2 regions of the Paenibacillus sp. 1A_MP2 genome follow, and region 2 is predicted to be linked to the other one. Evidence: predicted binding sites of a transcription regulator. Region 2 holds the regulator's gene; the other holds the start of a gene.
What was found. The regulator LexA, encoded in region 2, represses DNA repair genes until DNA is damaged. The targets are predictions, from matches to a motif close to CGAACATATGTTCG.
Positions count from the first base shown of each region.

Region 1 (8,049 bases), 1.4 Mb from region 2:
CGCCTGATGAAAATCAGGGGAACCCAACGGATGCGCCATCAACTGCTGTAACTGTTGCTGAAGACGGGAAATCAGGCAATATTACCAACTTTAAAGTGAACGGCAGCGCAGGACAGCCTGTGACGGTTACGATTAAAGCAACGGGGCATAGTTGGCTGGAAGTATACAAGGGCGAGAACTCTAGCGGAGAAAAGTTGGAGTACGGCAACACCGCTGAGGGAGACAGCTACACCTTCGAATTGGATAGTGCAGGAATGTACATCAAGTCGGGTTACGCTGCCGCAACTACAATTGAGGTTGCAGGGCAGGTTGTGACAGACGGAAAAGCGACGAACCGCATTCGGTTAAGACTTGGTGAGGATACGTCTTCCACTGGTACAACTGAAGGCACTACGACGAACGGAACAGGAAGCACTACCGAAGGAAGCTCTGGCACTGGCGGCGAATAACCAAAGTTTCTGCGGGAGACACTAACCTTGTCTTAACTTGCAGTCAACTTTTGGTGAAGTGAGGTGGATGGCTGTGACAGTCAGCTGGATCGTAACAGGTTTGGGGATCATTGTCAGCCTCCTGGGTTATTACTTGACTCCAACTGCCTGGGGTTACGGAATTTTGGGTTTTGGACTTGCACATGTGCTTCTGGGTGTGCTCGACATGTTCAGACAGCCTAATCGCAGCCGTTATTAGAATGGCAGCCGCACGGAAAGCATTTTTGGCAACCATCTCAAGTGGCGGCCAAAAATGCTTTTTTTTAATTTGAAAACCCTCATAAAATTAGACTTTTGCTTGGCGTATCCTCTATAATGTTACAGAACATATGATTACTGAAAGGGTGACTGGTTTGAGTTCAGAAAATTCATTTGATATCGTGTCCAAAATGGACTTGCAGGAATTGACAAATGCCGTTACACAAACGGAAAAGGAAATTGGCACGCGTTATGACTTCAAGGGCAGCAAGAGCAGTCTGAAACTGGATAAGGATGCGTTAACGATCGTATCTGATGATGAGACCAAACTCAAGGCTGTTATCGATGTGCTTCAATCCAAGATGGCTAAGCGGGGTTTACCTTTAAAAAACATTGATTATGCAAAAGTAGAGCCGGCTTCTTCAGGCACAGTCCGCCAGCGTTTGAATTTCAAGCAGGGAATTGATCAGGATATCGCTAAAAAAATCAATATTTTGATTCGTGACTCCAAGATGAAAGTGAAGAGTCAGATTCAGGGAGATCAACTCCGGGTAACAGGTAAAAGTAAGAATGATTTGCAAGCTGTGATGCAGTTGTTGAACGGCGCCAATCTACCTCTGGATCTGCAATATACAAACTTTAAGTAATATTTCCTCATTGTAGCTTGCATGTTTTTTGACACTGCAATTGGCGTATATTATACTAAGTGTGCATTGCTGGCAGATAAGCATCAAAGCCCAGTCATCATCGTTTGCTGACTTTGTGAAAAGCAGTACATCTTCTGAAAGTCACCGGAACGTTTAAAACGGTTTTGCGTTTGAACGGTTGACTTTATTTTTGCGTTTTTACATAGTGAGAGCACTTTAGTGCTGATTTGACAGTGAAACTGTAAATTTCATGTTCCGGATGATGAACACGGGATTAAGATGAATGTTTGGAGTAATGGAGGATAAGAGGGAGGGCGTCTTGTGAATTTACCCAACCGGATTACGCTTGCACGAATTTGCTTAATCCCTTTTTTGATGGTGTTCCTGCTCGTAGATTTTCCGTTCTATCCAGAGCCGTTGCAATTGGGGAGCTTATCGCTTCCGTATAATCAATTAATTGCTGCTGTTATTTTTATCATTGCGGCAAGCACGGATGGAATTGACGGCTATCTGGCGCGGAAAAATAATATGGTCACCAACCTGGGAAAATTGCTTGATCCGCTGGCTGACAAATTGTTGGTTACTGCGGTGCTGATTTCTCTTGTAGAAATGGGTAAGTTGGATTCCTGGATTGCCGTGGTCATTATTAGTCGTGAGTTTGCGGTTACCGGCCTGCGTCAGATTGCATTACTGGATGGTTCGGTTGTTGCGGCAAGTGCCTGGGGCAAACTGAAGACTGTCGTGCAAATTGTCGCGATTGTGCTGTTGCTGTTGAATAATTTCCCGTTCTCATTCACGGGTATTCACATGGACATTATCGCCGTTTGGGCAGCAGCAATTATTACGATTTGGTCTGGTATTGATTACTTTATCAAAAACAAAAATTTGCTTCATTTATCAAAGGTGTAACGGTTTGCGGTTAAATGGGGAAGCATGAAGAAATCATTTGTACGAAGGGCAATAGGAAATTATCCTATTGCCCTTTGATCACTCACCACGTGTACAGGAGGATGCTGAATGAAGGCAGAAATCATTGCAGTTGGCACAGAATTGTTGCTTGGACAAATTGTGAATACCAATGCCAGATATCTATCCCGTGAATTGGCTGCGATCGGGATTGATGTATATTTCCAAACGGTGGTTGGTGATAATTTAAATCGACTTAGTGACGCGATACGCATCGCTCAGGGTCGTGCAGATGTCATTTTATTTTCAGGAGGCATCGGTCCTACACAGGATGACCTGACTAAGGATGCGATCGCGGCGGTCTTGAACCGCAAACTGCATATAGACCGAATGGCTATGGACAAAATTGAGGGTTTCTTCCGAGATCGAAATGTAGATATGACGGAAAACAATCGTCGGCAGGCAATCGTTATAGAAGGCGGGACACCGCTGGCGAATGAAACAGGCCTTGCCGCAGGAAATGCGATCTCTGATAATGGTAAACATTATGTTGTGATGCCTGGACCACCGAAAGAGCTGATTCCCATGTTTGAACAGGAGGTTAAGCCTTGGTTGTTCCAGCATGTACTGACTGAAGAAATGCCCATTTATTCAAAAATGCTGAAGTTTGCAGGAATCGGTGAATCGGCATTGGAAGACCGGCTCCTTGATCTGATTGATACACAGACAGATCCTACCATTGCGCCGTATGCAAGTGAGGGAGAAGTTACGGTACGTGTATCCACAAAGGCTCCAAGTGAGAGTGAGGCGAAGCTGAAGCTGGATGCAATGGAAGTGCAGATCCGGGAACGATTGCCAGAGCATCTCTACGCGAACGAGGACGTGCCTATAGAGTACACAATTGTGACCATGATGTCTGATATGGGTCTGACCCTTAGCGCGGCTGAGAGCTGCACAGGAGGGCTCGTCATGCAGAGCCTGACATCAGTTCCTGGCAGTGCATCGATGCTTAAAGGCGGAATTGTATGTTACTCCAATGAAATTAAGGAAAAGCTGCTCCATGTGCCGCATGACTATCTGGAAGGTGAAGATGCACCGGGCGCAGTGAGCCCGGAGGTGGCCAAAGTGCTGGCAGAGCAGATTCGCATGATTGGGGATGCAGATTTCGGTTTGTCAGTTACAGGGGTTGCGGGACCTGGTTATTCCGAGCGCAAACCGCCAGGACTTGTATTTATCGCTCTGGCGGAGCGTGGTAAAGAGACAGAAATTCATGAACTGCGTATTAATGGCAATCGCGAGACGGTTCGAATCCGTTCAGCGAAAGCGATTCTTTACCGTTTGTGGCGTAAGCTTGTGGAGATGGACTAGTTCACAGCTCGGATTGCATTTGCTAAGCCAAGCAAGTATAATAAAGGAAGACGGAAGAACCGTAGAATCAGGCTTTACAGCCTTGTTTACGGTTCTTTTTTCTGTTTAATGGAAAGTTTCCTTGAGGAAGAGGCGCCTCGGCCTTCACAAAAAAAACGAATGTATGTTCGAAAAAAAGCTTGGCAAACGTGTTAAAACAAGGTATCATTATCTTATAAACAGTAAAGGGTGTGAGCTTATTGTCAGACCGTCGTGCCGCGCTTGATATGGCGCTCCGTCAAATAGAGAAGCAATTTGGTAAAGGATCCATCATGAAACTGGGTGAGTCGACTCACATGAATGTGGAAATTATACCCAGCGGTTCCTTGGCTTTGGATATTGCATTAGGAACAGGCGGCTTGCCTAAAGGCCGTATTGTTGAAATATATGGACCTGAATCATCTGGTAAAACAACTGTTGCATTGCATGCGATTGCTGAAGTACAAAGAGCGGGTGGACAAGCTGCATTTATCGATGCAGAGCATGCTCTTGACCCGCAATATGCAAGCAAACTGGGTGTTAATATTGATGAGTTGCTTCTGTCCCAGCCAGATACGGGTGAGCAAGGGCTTGAAATTGCAGAAGCGCTTGTACGTAGTGGTGCTGTGGATATTGTCGTTATTGACTCGGTTGCTGCCTTGGTACCAAAAGCAGAAATTGAAGGCGAAATGGGTGATTCCCATGTCGGTTTGCAAGCACGTCTGATGTCTCAGGCGTTGCGTAAACTGTCTGGTGCAATTAGCAAATCCAAAACCATCGCAATCTTTATCAACCAGCTTCGTGAAAAAGTCGGTGTTATGTTTGGTAACCCGGAGACAACACCTGGTGGTCGTGCCCTGAAATTCTACTCTACAGTACGTCTGGATGTACGTCGTATTGAGAGTATTAAATCAGGCAATGACATCATCGGTAACCGTACCCGTATCAAAGTTGTAAAAAATAAAGTGGCACCGCCGTTTAAACAAGCGGAAGTGGACATTATGTACGGTGAAGGTATTTCGAGAGAAGGCAGTATCATCGACATTGGTACAGAGCTGGACATCGTTAACAAAAGTGGTGCGTGGTACTCTTACGAGGGCGAACGTTTGGGTCAAGGACGTGAGAACGCGAAGCAGTTCATGAAAGAGCATGCAGATATTGCTCAAGTCATTGAGCAAAAAATCCGTGTAGCCAGCAACTTGACTACTGCAGTTCCTGTGCCTACTAGTGAAGATCAACAAAAAGAAGCGGCAGAAGAACAAGAATTATTTGAAATTAACGAGTAAGCCCTCTGGACTCCCAAAGCTAGCCTGATTGAGCTTGGCTTAATCTAGCTGCTAAGGTGTTGTGGTGTGTACTCTCGCTGTCCAACAGCCTCTGTCCGAATGGACAGGGGCTGTTGGCACGCTTACTTTTAGTGTGAGGCCGGACATTGTTTCCGGCCTTTTGTATTAGCGTTAGATGTCTTCCGTGAGATAGCAAAGCGTTTAGTGAAGCTGCGTTTCCATTGGAGACATGCTAGGCGTATGTGAAGAAGTCTTTTGTTTTGCTGTGTGCTTTCAATTAGGCCATGCAGTTCAGACACAAAATGATGTGGAAGGGGCGAACTGAATGGACCAACATGATGAGGAATTATATGAAGAAGCAGAACTTGAAGGAATATCGCAATTCCCGGATAACGAAGAACTTACCATTACACGGGTCGAACGAACGAAGAGCAGGGAAGCTCGTTACCGGATTACCTTTGGTTTATATTCAATCACGGTGCTTGAAGATGTAATGATTAAATATCGGATGACCCGAGGAAATACATTTTTGAAGAAGGACTTGGAAGATATCATTGTAGCGGATGAGCGACAGCGGACGTATGTGCAGTCTTTACGATATCTGGAACATAAACCCCGCACACGCCACAAATTAAGTCAGAAACTTCGTCAAAAAGAATTTGCTGCACCGTTGATTGAAGAGGCCCTGGATCGGCTTGAGAGGGAGAATTTGGTCGATGATGAACTGTTTGCGAAGGAATGGACTCGTCAGCGTATGGAGGGCCAGCGGAAGGGGAAACTGTGGATAAGGCAAGAGCTGCGTCAGAAGGGCATTGCCAGTGAGCTGATTGCTGAAGCGCTGGAAGGTATAAGTACGGATTCGGAATTTGAGACTGCTCTAACCGCCGGACGCAAAAAATGGAATCAGGTCAAAGGAGACATCAAGGAGAAGAAACGTAAAACGCTTCCCTTCTTGATGCGACGAGGTTTTTCCATGGATATGGTGCGTCGGGTCGTGAATTGTTTAATTGAAGAAGATGAGGCGGGGACCCCGAAGATGACGAAGCATTGTTATGGGATTAGCAGACTGGACTCACTATACTGCATTCTCTTGACAATTTCTTTCGTCAAATACTAAAATGGACATGAGTCTGTAAGAAATGGACAACCCTTTTTCCTTCCAAAAAAGCGGTTTCTGTTTTTGAAGATTTATACCATTCATGATTATGGGTTTGCCGGAAACGGTGAATAGTGCGTGGAGACATGTACACTTGAAATGAAAATCGGCGGGGGATCGCCGTAAGTATTCGTTATTCCCAAAAATATGTAAGGTTTGAAAACTGCAAATTGACCCAAGGAATGCCTTGGAGGAACCAACGAGGAGGTGAACAGTATGCCAACTGCAATCATGATCGTTCTCGTTGTTGCCGCGCTATTCATTGGGTTTCGGAGTAGGATATTTTATTCGCAAATCTCTTGCAGAAGCTAAGATCTCCAGTGCGGAAGAAGCTGCCGTACAAATCGTGGAGAACGCGAAGAAAGAGGCAGAAGCACTGAAGAAAGAAACGGTGCTGGAAGCGAAGGACGAAATTCATCGCATTCGCGCTGAAGCTGAAAAAGACACTCGTGAACGTCGGAACGAAATTCAACGACAAGAAAGACGATTGTTGCAAAAAGAAGAGTCGCTGGATAAAAAATTGGAATCGCTCGAACGCAAAGAAGAGCAAGTGGCTAACAAAGAGAAACGAATTGATGAGACACAGCAGCAGATCGAGATGATCTACAAAAACCAGGTGACGGAGCTGGAGCGCATATCCAACCTCACCATGGAAGACGCACGCAGTATCATACTGTCCAACGTAGAACAGGAAGTTCGTCATGAGACGGCTCAAATGATTAAGGACATTGAACAGCAAGCGAAGGAAGAAGCGGACAAAAAGTCCCGCGAGATTATTACACTCGCCATCCAACGTTGTGCGGCTGACCACGTGGCAGAGACAACGGTATCCGTTGTTACCTTGCCAAATGAAGAAATGAAAGGCCGGATTATCGGTCGTGAAGGACGTAACATCCGTGCGCTTGAAACCCTTACCGGGATTGACCTCATTATCGATGATACGCCAGAAGCAGTTATTCTGTCGGGCTTTGACCCGATTCGCCGTGAAATCGCCCGTACTGCCCTCGAAAAATTGGTGGCTGATGGACGTATTCACCCGGCACGGATTGAAGAGATGGTGGAGAAATCCCGCAAAGAAGTGGATGAGCGTATCCGTGAATACGGTGAGCAAGCTACCTTTGAAGTGGGCGTGCATGGTCTGCATCCGGACTTGATTAAAATTTTGGGCCGGTTGAAGTTCCGTACAAGCTATGGTCAAAACGTCTTGAAACATTCGATGGAAGTCGCTTATCTGGCTGGACTGATGGCTGGCGAACTCGGAGAAGACGTAACCCTGGCAAGACGTGCAGGTCTATTGCATGACATCGGTAAAGCGCTGGATCACGAAGTGGAAGGATCACACGTCGAAATCGGCGTGGAACTAGCGAAGAAATACAAAGAACATCCGGTTGTAATCAACAGTATCGCGTCCCATCACGGGGATTGCGAAGCGACTTCGGTTATTGCGATGTTGGTTGGCGCAGCAGATGCGCTCTCCGCAGCAAGACCAGGCGCACGCCGCGAAACGCTGGAAACGTATATCAAGCGACTGGAGAAGCTGGAAGAGATTTCGGAGTCGTTCGAAGGTGTCGAGAAATCGTACGCTATTCAGGCCGGACGCGAAGTTCGCGTTATGGTACAGCCTGAGAAAATCGACGATGCCGAAGCATTCCGCCTCGCGCGTGACATTACGAAGATGATTGAGAACGAACTCGATTATCCGGGTCACATCAAGGTCACCGTCATCCGGGAAACCCGTGCGGTTGAATACGCAAAATAGAGCATTACGGAAAAGTGGCCGCAGTAGTGGGCCACTTTTCCTGTTGATAGCCTGTTAAAGGCATTTTCATAATAAAATGATGAGCAAGAGATAGAGGTCCTGCGAAGTTTTGGATGCTTTGAAGAAGGCTGCGCTTGGTAGGGATTAAGGAGGCAGTAAAATGAAAGTTTTGTTTATTGGTGACATTGTAGGGAATGTGGGGCGTAAGGCATTAAAGGAAAAC
Region 1 is NZ_JBQQCS010000001.1:4,675,584-4,683,632, reverse strand. It holds gene ACTWJ7_RS22860 (helix-turn-helix domain-containing protein) at 1-449, shown strand, start outside; gene ACTWJ7_RS22855 (hypothetical protein) at 517-687, shown strand; gene ACTWJ7_RS22850 (YajQ family cyclic di-GMP-binding protein) at 842-1,333, shown strand; gene pgsA (CDP-diacylglycerol--glycerol-3-phosphate 3-phosphatidyltransferase) at 1,655-2,242, shown strand; gene ACTWJ7_RS22840 (competence/damage-inducible protein A) at 2,351-3,607, shown strand; gene recA (recombinase RecA) at 3,847-4,911, shown strand; gene ACTWJ7_RS22830 (regulatory protein RecX) at 5,237-6,028, shown strand; partial or broken gene rny (ribonuclease Y) at 6,284-7,826, shown strand; gene ACTWJ7_RS22820 (TIGR00282 family metallophosphoesterase) at 7,987-8,049, shown strand, end outside.
Region 1: recA (recombinase RecA) is a predicted target of LexA. The motif match lies at 3,764-3,777, and genes of this name have one in related genera.

Region 2 (8,049 bases):
TAAAACAGAACCATCGTAGCCATGACAGCTTTACTCAGCGGTAGAATAATCCGTAACAAAATGCCATACGTATTCAGACCGTCGATAGCTGCCGCTTCTTCAAGTTCCTCAGGCATGTTTTCAAAAAATGATTTCATAATTAACATGTTATAAATGCTGATTGCGCCAGGCACAACCAATGCCCACATCGTATTATTGAAGCCCAGGGAGTTAATCAGGACGTAGTTAGGAATCAGGCCGCCACTGAAAAACATCGTAAAGACCGCGAACATGGTCAAAAACTTTCGTCCCATTAATCTCTTTTTGGATAAGGCATAAGCGAAAATGGTCGTCATGAACATGGAAATTAACGTACCTACAACGGTATATATAATTGTATTTTTATAGTTGGTCCAGAACATGCTGTCTCGAGATATGGTCTTGTAGGTTTCTACATTAAACCCTCTTGGGATAATACTTACCTTGCCTGAATTGATATAAGCCTCGCTACTGAAGGATTGGGCCACGACATTCAAAAACGGATAGAGCGTGATGAACACCACAAGCAGCAAAAAGATAGCGTTGAATACTTTAAATACTTTGTATGATTTTGATTCCAGCATATTGCTCCTCCTTTACCACAAGCTTCGTTGTGTCAGTCTGCGTGAAATGGCATTAACCGAGAATACCAGGATCAGTCCAATAATGGATTCGAACAAACCAATGGCGGTAGCATAACTGAAATTGCTGGACTGCAAACCTACCCGGTACAGATAAGTGGAAATCACGTCAGATGTCTCGTAGATCAGCGGATTGTAAAGGAGTAAAATTTTCTCAAATCCAACCGCAAGGAAATTTCCCATGTTCAAAATCAGCAATGTAACGATCGTTGGCAAAATGCCCGGTATGGTTATGTGGATGGTTTGCTTCCATCGGTTCGCACCATCGATCCGTGCTGCCTCATACAAAGAATCATCAATTGTCGTCAATGCAGCCAAATAAAGAATCGCTCCCCACCCCATACCTTGCCAAACCTCAGAGGTGATATAAATCGTTCTAAACCATTCCGCTCGCTGCATGAAAGGAATACTGTCTCCGGTGAAAAAAGAAACCATTCCGTTAATCGAGCCATTGACTGCCGTTAATTGCAGAATCATTCCGGCAACGATAACGATGGACAGGAAGTGCGGAAGATAAGAAGCGGTCTGCACAAACTTTTTGAAACGTTTGCTTTTCACCTCATTCAGCAGCAATGCAAAAATGATCGGAACTGGGAAGGTGAACAGTAGCGCGAGTCCACCGAGCATGAGTGTGTTTCCAAATACCTTCCAAAACGTTGGGTCTTGGATAAACATTTGAAAATACCTGAATCCAACCCACGTCTCTCCGAAAATACTGCCTCCTGGTACAAATCGTCTGAAGGCGATTACATTTCCGAGCATTGGCCCGTATTTGAAAATGATAAGATAGATAATTGGAAGAATTAACAGTGAGTATAATTGCCAATCTTTACGAAGCAGAGCTGCAGCCGTTCTTAACCTACTTTCTTTACGTAAAGAAGTCATCGTTAGTGTGGTTTTAGCGGTTTCCGACTCCATATGTTATTTCACTCCGATCCTTAGCTTGATAAACTAAAAGCGTTTTCGATCATTTCACATCATCTCTTCTTTTCGTAGAAGACAAGTAATCAGATGAACTTCTTCACCCCCACAGCAGAATAAATTAAAGAGATAATGTAAGCGATATCAATTTCGGGAATCCCTAGAGGTATCCATTGTTTAAGATGCTTACTGTCATTTGGTACTTCATGTTGCCCGTTATATTTCCAGAATTAATAGGTTTCCCTCAACTATGTAAAGCGCTTACAACGAATATGAAAATATTAGCGAATAACCCCCGCTCCCTCTTCATTCAAGTAAGTCAACAGATATTCGCTGCTTTCATTCGCATACTAGTCATACTAGTATGTTAGTTACATTCTAAATCAGCAGTTCTATAATTTCAATAACTTTTAGTAAAAAATTTTAAATTCGTTAATACGGTATAGTTTTAGCTACCCCAAAACAAAAAACATTGTAAGGTTTCATGGATGGAGTACATCTAATGAAATCTTACAATGTTTGGACAGAACACAAAAAAATACGATTTATGATGCACTAATAGAAAATTCAGCAATAATGCGTTCCAATTCGGATAAATGCTTGATTTCATGGTCAGGCACATACGATTCGGTATTAACTTTATTCTCACGGTTAATCCAAACAGACTGAATGCCTGCAGACAATGCTCCACGAATATCAGTCGTAAGCTTATCTCCAACCATCATGCTCTCCTCAGGCTGTACTCCCAGCTTACTCAATGCGTGCTCGAAAATCGAAGGGTCAGGTTTCCCTTTACCGAACGAACCCGAAATAATAATTTCGTCAAAAAAAGGAGCTAATTCCGGAACACCATCAAGTTTCTCTGTTGCAACGCAGGACAGCCGTTGGTTAAAAGCAAAAGCTTGAACTTCCCTTGTAGATGACTTAATGTTTCCAGCGTTTCTTCATAGACATGGGGTCTCGATCTCCGCTCTGCCCCAAATTGTGAGGCAAGTCTTTCCGCCAGATCTTCACGATCAACACCAAGCTTTAACAAGCCACGACGCCATGACTCTTTACGATATGCAGGTGCAATCTGCTCCAGCTGGCGAAACTCCGGCTGATCCCCACCCGTGAAGTTAGCCCAAAGACCTTCGAACGGGTTGATCCCAATCATTTTGGTAAACGAAAAAGTTTCATAGGACTCATATAGATTACGTGCCTCATTACGAACAGCTTCTTCAAGATCTTCCGGTTTAACTCCAGTCTCTTGCGCTGCGATCAGGCAAGTCTCATGAAAGGCCTCTCGAACACTGCGCTCATCCCACAGCAAAGTATCATCCAGGTCGAACAAAATCGCTTTTAACGCCATTTCGGTCATCTTCCCCTTTATGCAATAATTACTTTTTCTCGTAAGTTTCCACGGTGATCTGATGTGCTTTGGCGAATTTCAGAAGACGCTCAGTAATTGCATCGGTATCATAACGATTGAGTAGTTTGGTAAATACCCATCTCTTACCTCGTGCATTATGCTCAATCACAACTGTGCCTGGCTCAATTCTGAATTTCACGATATCGTCAACTCCAATTGAACGCTCGCGATTGCCCTTTGTCGTCAAAATCCGGTTAGTTCCTATTTTGACATATGGACGACGGAGCATGAAGATGACTGCCAAAAATACATACAGCAACATGGTTACCCAGTCCCAGGTGGTCATCGGCGCTTTAACAAGAAACGTACTCATAAAGAGATACAGGAATGCTAGTCCGATCAGAAAAATAGGAAACAGAAGGCTGCGTCCTTTGAATACGTCCTCACCTGGTGTACCGGAAACCGGTTGACCGCTTTTTTTACGTTGCTGATTCAACTGCTTAGAATTTTTCCGAACTGTTCTCTCGAACGAACGCGACATGAGAATCCCCCTTAGATGTTCTTTGTATCGGCTTACATAAATGCAAACCAACATTTCCCCCTATAATTTGCAACCTCTAGATAACAGGAAGAAACCTAAATATCATATATGATATCATTAGGTTTCCTTAATGTTTGAGTTTGCCTTGGTGGCCTTGATCATTCTCATCATCTACAATTTCAATCGAATCCAGCTGCTGTCTGAAATTGCTTCGAATGTTATTCAAATAGATCTCTCTAAGCTTGGCACGTTCAGCGAGCTCTTCCTCTGACAATCCAGTGGATTTTTGCTTACGGGCCAATTCATTAATACGTGCTACCAGACTATCTATATCCAAGCTTGTCCCCTCCAAAAATACAAAGTCTTATTAACTTTGACATGTTAAAGGCAGCTTGTCAAGCTGACACGCATTAGCGCGTGTGGATATGCAGTTTTATTTTGTGAATTGTGGCAGTATTAAGACTTGCCCCACCTTTATTGAAGTGGACTGAAGTTGATTCACTTTCTTAATTGCTTCTATATATACACGTGTATCCATCGTTTCCGGTTTATGATCCAATGATATACTCCACAGCGTATCTCCTTGTGAAACTGCCATCTTTCCTCCAGGCAACAAATCGTTCTCATTGCCTGCAAACACTGTTAGCACTGTACTGCAACCAACCAATATAATTAATGATACGATTATTAATTTCAACACCCAGGTTGGGATATTACCTATTGCAAAAACCTTTTTAAAATTTCTTATGTTAGTTTCAACCACTTCTGAATGCACCGGTTCGTAAATGCTTTGATAAGTAGAATATCTCATTAAATATCGACCTCCAAACGTTTGTTCCTATCCGTTAAAATCAATATAACACGAACACTTGTTTTGCACAATAACTTTTTAGAACAATTGTTCGCTTTTTTTTATTGAGTTCTATCACTCATCTTTCTTTTACTATCTTTCTTCTATAGTATGGCACTATCATTTGCAGTATTTGCTTAGATGCAAAATTCATTTTCATACAAATTCGCAAAAAAACATTGATTTTATGGCATTTTATTTAGAACTTATGTTTGTACGAACGGAGGTTCTATGTTATAATTTTCCCAAACGTTACTAAAATGGGGTTGATACGGTATGTCGAAGATATCCAGCAGGCAACAGGCTATTCTGGAGTTTATACGCAATGAAGTCCGGTTGAAGGGGTATCCTCCTTCCGTACGCGAAATTGGTGAAGCCGTTGGATTGGCTTCCAGCTCTACAGTACATGGACATCTGGATCGTTTGGAGAAGAAAGGTCTAATTAGACGTGACCCAACCAAACCAAGAGCCATTGAGCTTCTCAGCCAGGAAGAGTCAGAGCATTCACATCAGTTTGCTCACAGCGTTGCTCGCATTCCTGTCGTGGGTAAAGTTACTGCAGGGGTTCCAATCACAGCAACAGAAAATATCGAAGATTATTTCCCTCTTCCTACGCATTATGTGGGCGAACAGAAAGTATTTATGCTTTCGGTCGTGGGAGACAGTATGGTTGAAGCAGGCATTGTTAACGGAGATTATGTTATCGTACGTCAGCAGCAAACTGCAGATAACGGCGATATCGTAGTAGCCATGACTGAAGACGATGAAGCAACGGTAAAAACGTTCTACAAAGAGAAAGATCATATTCGTCTTCAACCGGAAAATTCGACTTTTGAACCTTTGCGTTTGAAACACGTTAGCATTCTGGGCAAAGTCATTGGGCTTTTCCGTGATATTCATTAATATGTTTTGAAGCAGCTTAGATGTTTCACAATAAGATACTTAAAGAGGTTGTCCCGTTGAACGGGACAACCTCTTTTCTGCCTACTGCTTATATTGCTCTACGTAAGCTTGTTATTCACTGCGTTTAAGAATGCTCTTATGATGAGAAAACACATCAAAGCTCTGTTGACCATGGTAGGAACCCATTCCACTTTCTCCTACTCCGCCAAACGGAAGATAATGTGAAGTCATATGAGACAATGTGTCATTTATGCAACCACCACCAAAAGATACTTGATTCAGAACCTGATCCTGCAGAGCCTCATCCTTAGTGAAGAGATATAATGCAAGTGGTTTTGGACGGCGAATAATCTCATCTAGCATAGGATTGAGGTCTTTAAACTTAAATACAGGAAGGATCGGACCAAAGATCTCTTCTTGCATCACAGGGGAATTCCAATCCACATGTCCCAATACTGTTGGTTCTATAAGCAGCTGATCACGCTCAGAACGTCCCCCAATCAGTGCTTTGCCATCTTGGAGCAACACCGATAATCGGTCGAAGTTACGCCCGTTGACAATATGCGGAAAATCTGCGTTTTGCATCACATCATCTCCGAATTTATCCTGAATCTCTGCATCGATCAATTCCAGTAATTTGTCATGTACATTCTCGTGTACAAGCAGGTAGTCCGGAGCGACACAGGTTTGTCCAGCATTCAGAAATTTACCGCGAACAATGCGCTGAGCTGCCAGCTGCAAATCTGCATCCTGGTGAACAATGACCGGACTCTTGCCACCTAGTTCAAGCGTAACCGGAGTCAAATGCTCGGCAGCAGCCTTCATAACGATACGGCCAACACCTGTACTGCCTGTAAAGAAAATATAATCAAACTTTTCCTTCAATAATGCTGTACTTGTCTCAACTTCCCCTTCCACAACTGCCAGGTACTCAATAGGAAATATCTCATGAATCAAATCATAAGTCAGACGTGATACCGCAGGAGTTAATTCCGACGGCTTAATAATGGCACAGTTACCTGCAGCAATGGCTCCAATCAGAGGACCAAAGGCCAATTGGAACGGATAGTTCCACGGTGCAATAATAAGAGCAACGCCATAAGGTTCAGGATAAATCAGGCTTGTGCCATCAGGTATAGCAGAATTTGTAGGCACAGGTTTTGGTGTAGCCCATTCCTCCAAGTGTTCCAATGCAAAATCCAGTTCACCCAATACGATGCGAATCTCTGAGCCATAAGCTTCTGTTTCGGATTTATTGAGATCGGCACGAAGTGCATCAAGAATACGTTGCTGATACTTCTCAATTCCCTGTCTTAATTGCTGAAGAGCACGAATACGGTACTCAATCGGCTTGGTCTGACCTGTATAAAAAAATGTCCGCTGTGCGGCAACGAGTTGTTTCTCTTGTTCCATATCAACATCTCCAATTAATTGTTCAAAATTTAATTTCTAAAAATATAAATAAATTATACTGTAATTATATGAAACTATCAACATATAGATACTGTAAAAACAGAGAAAAAAATTAGAACGTTCTCTTTTTTCATAGACGCGCTTTTCCGTCTAATTAAAATTCTACATTTTTCTCTTCATCATATACATTTTGAGCGAGAATACTTACACACATCTCTTTATGAGAATAGGATTGACAAAAAGAGGTCATTGCTATAATCGCCCTCATATCTTAAGGAAGGATGATTTAGATGGTTCGTCGTCTAAAAAAGCTAAAGAATGTAGCTACCGTATCAAGCTTCTAAGTTGCCCAGATATAACTTAGAAGCGAGGAAATTAAAATGAATATAAACCAATTTAGTCACTGGTCTGATATTAAGTATTTGAAGGATATTGTAACTAATCCATTAATTGAAGTCGGCGATTACTCCTATTACTCTGGTTATTACGATAACAATTCTTCTTTTGAAGACGGATGTGTGAGATATTTATGGGGAGATGAAAAATCGAGGAGCTTGTTCAATCCGATTGAGGAATTTGGATGGCAATTAGATCGATTAATTATTGGTAATTATGTATGTATCGCAGCCGGTGTCGTCATTCTTATGGGAGGAAATAACAATCATCATGCGGAGTGGATCACTGTTTATCCGTTTGCTGATCAAATTAGCCATTCCTTCTCACCCAAAGGAGATACCGTTATCGAAAGCGATGCATGGATCGGCATGAATGCCATGATTATGCCAGGTGTTACCATTGGTGAAGGTGCAATTGTTGCAGCAGGTTCTGTTGTAACAAAAGATGTTGCCCCTTATACGATCGTTGGTGGCAATCCTGCAAAAGAAGTAAAGAAGCGTTTCTCAGAAGAAGAAATCACGAAGTTAATTGAAATGCGCTGGTTTGATTGGAAGAGAGAATGGATTGAAGCAGCCACTCACTTACTTTCTAGCTCTTCTATTGATGGGTTATATGATTACTATTTATCAGAAATTAAGGACTAAGACCTATAGATATAAAGCCAGATAGAATAATATTCTATCCGGCTTTTTTAATTAACGAATAAGCTGATGAAGGAAGTTAAGCATTCACGAATGATATGCTTGATCACCATTATTTTTTGGGAGCCATTTTGGGGGACATTACTTTTTATCGTCAATTTCATTCCCTTGCCCACAAAAAGAAAAAACCCTCAGCGCTAGAGCGCCAAGGGATTGAGCTATTAGTACAATGTAATGTATTGATCGCGTTCCCATTGGTGGACTTGTGTTCTATACATGTCCCACTCAATTTCTTTCAGCTCATAGAAGTGAGCCAGGGCGTGGTCGCCGAGAGCATCACAGATAACTTCGCTGCGGATCAATTCGTTCAATGC
Region 2 is NZ_JBQQCS010000001.1:3,280,681-3,288,729, reverse strand. It holds partial or broken gene ACTWJ7_RS16115 (carbohydrate ABC transporter permease) at 1-602, opposite strand, end outside; gene ACTWJ7_RS16110 (ABC transporter permease) at 615-1,544, opposite strand; partial or broken gene ACTWJ7_RS16105 (HAD family hydrolase) at 2,126-2,931, opposite strand; gene ACTWJ7_RS16100 (hypothetical protein) at 2,960-3,472, opposite strand; gene ACTWJ7_RS16095 (DUF896 domain-containing protein) at 3,600-3,809, opposite strand; gene ACTWJ7_RS16090 (LysM peptidoglycan-binding domain-containing protein) at 3,906-4,283, opposite strand; gene lexA (transcriptional repressor LexA) at 4,599-5,225, shown strand; gene ACTWJ7_RS16080 (aldehyde dehydrogenase) at 5,337-6,638, opposite strand; gene ACTWJ7_RS16075 (CatB-related O-acetyltransferase) at 7,019-7,678, shown strand; gene glnA (type I glutamate--ammonia ligase) at 7,897-8,049, opposite strand, start outside.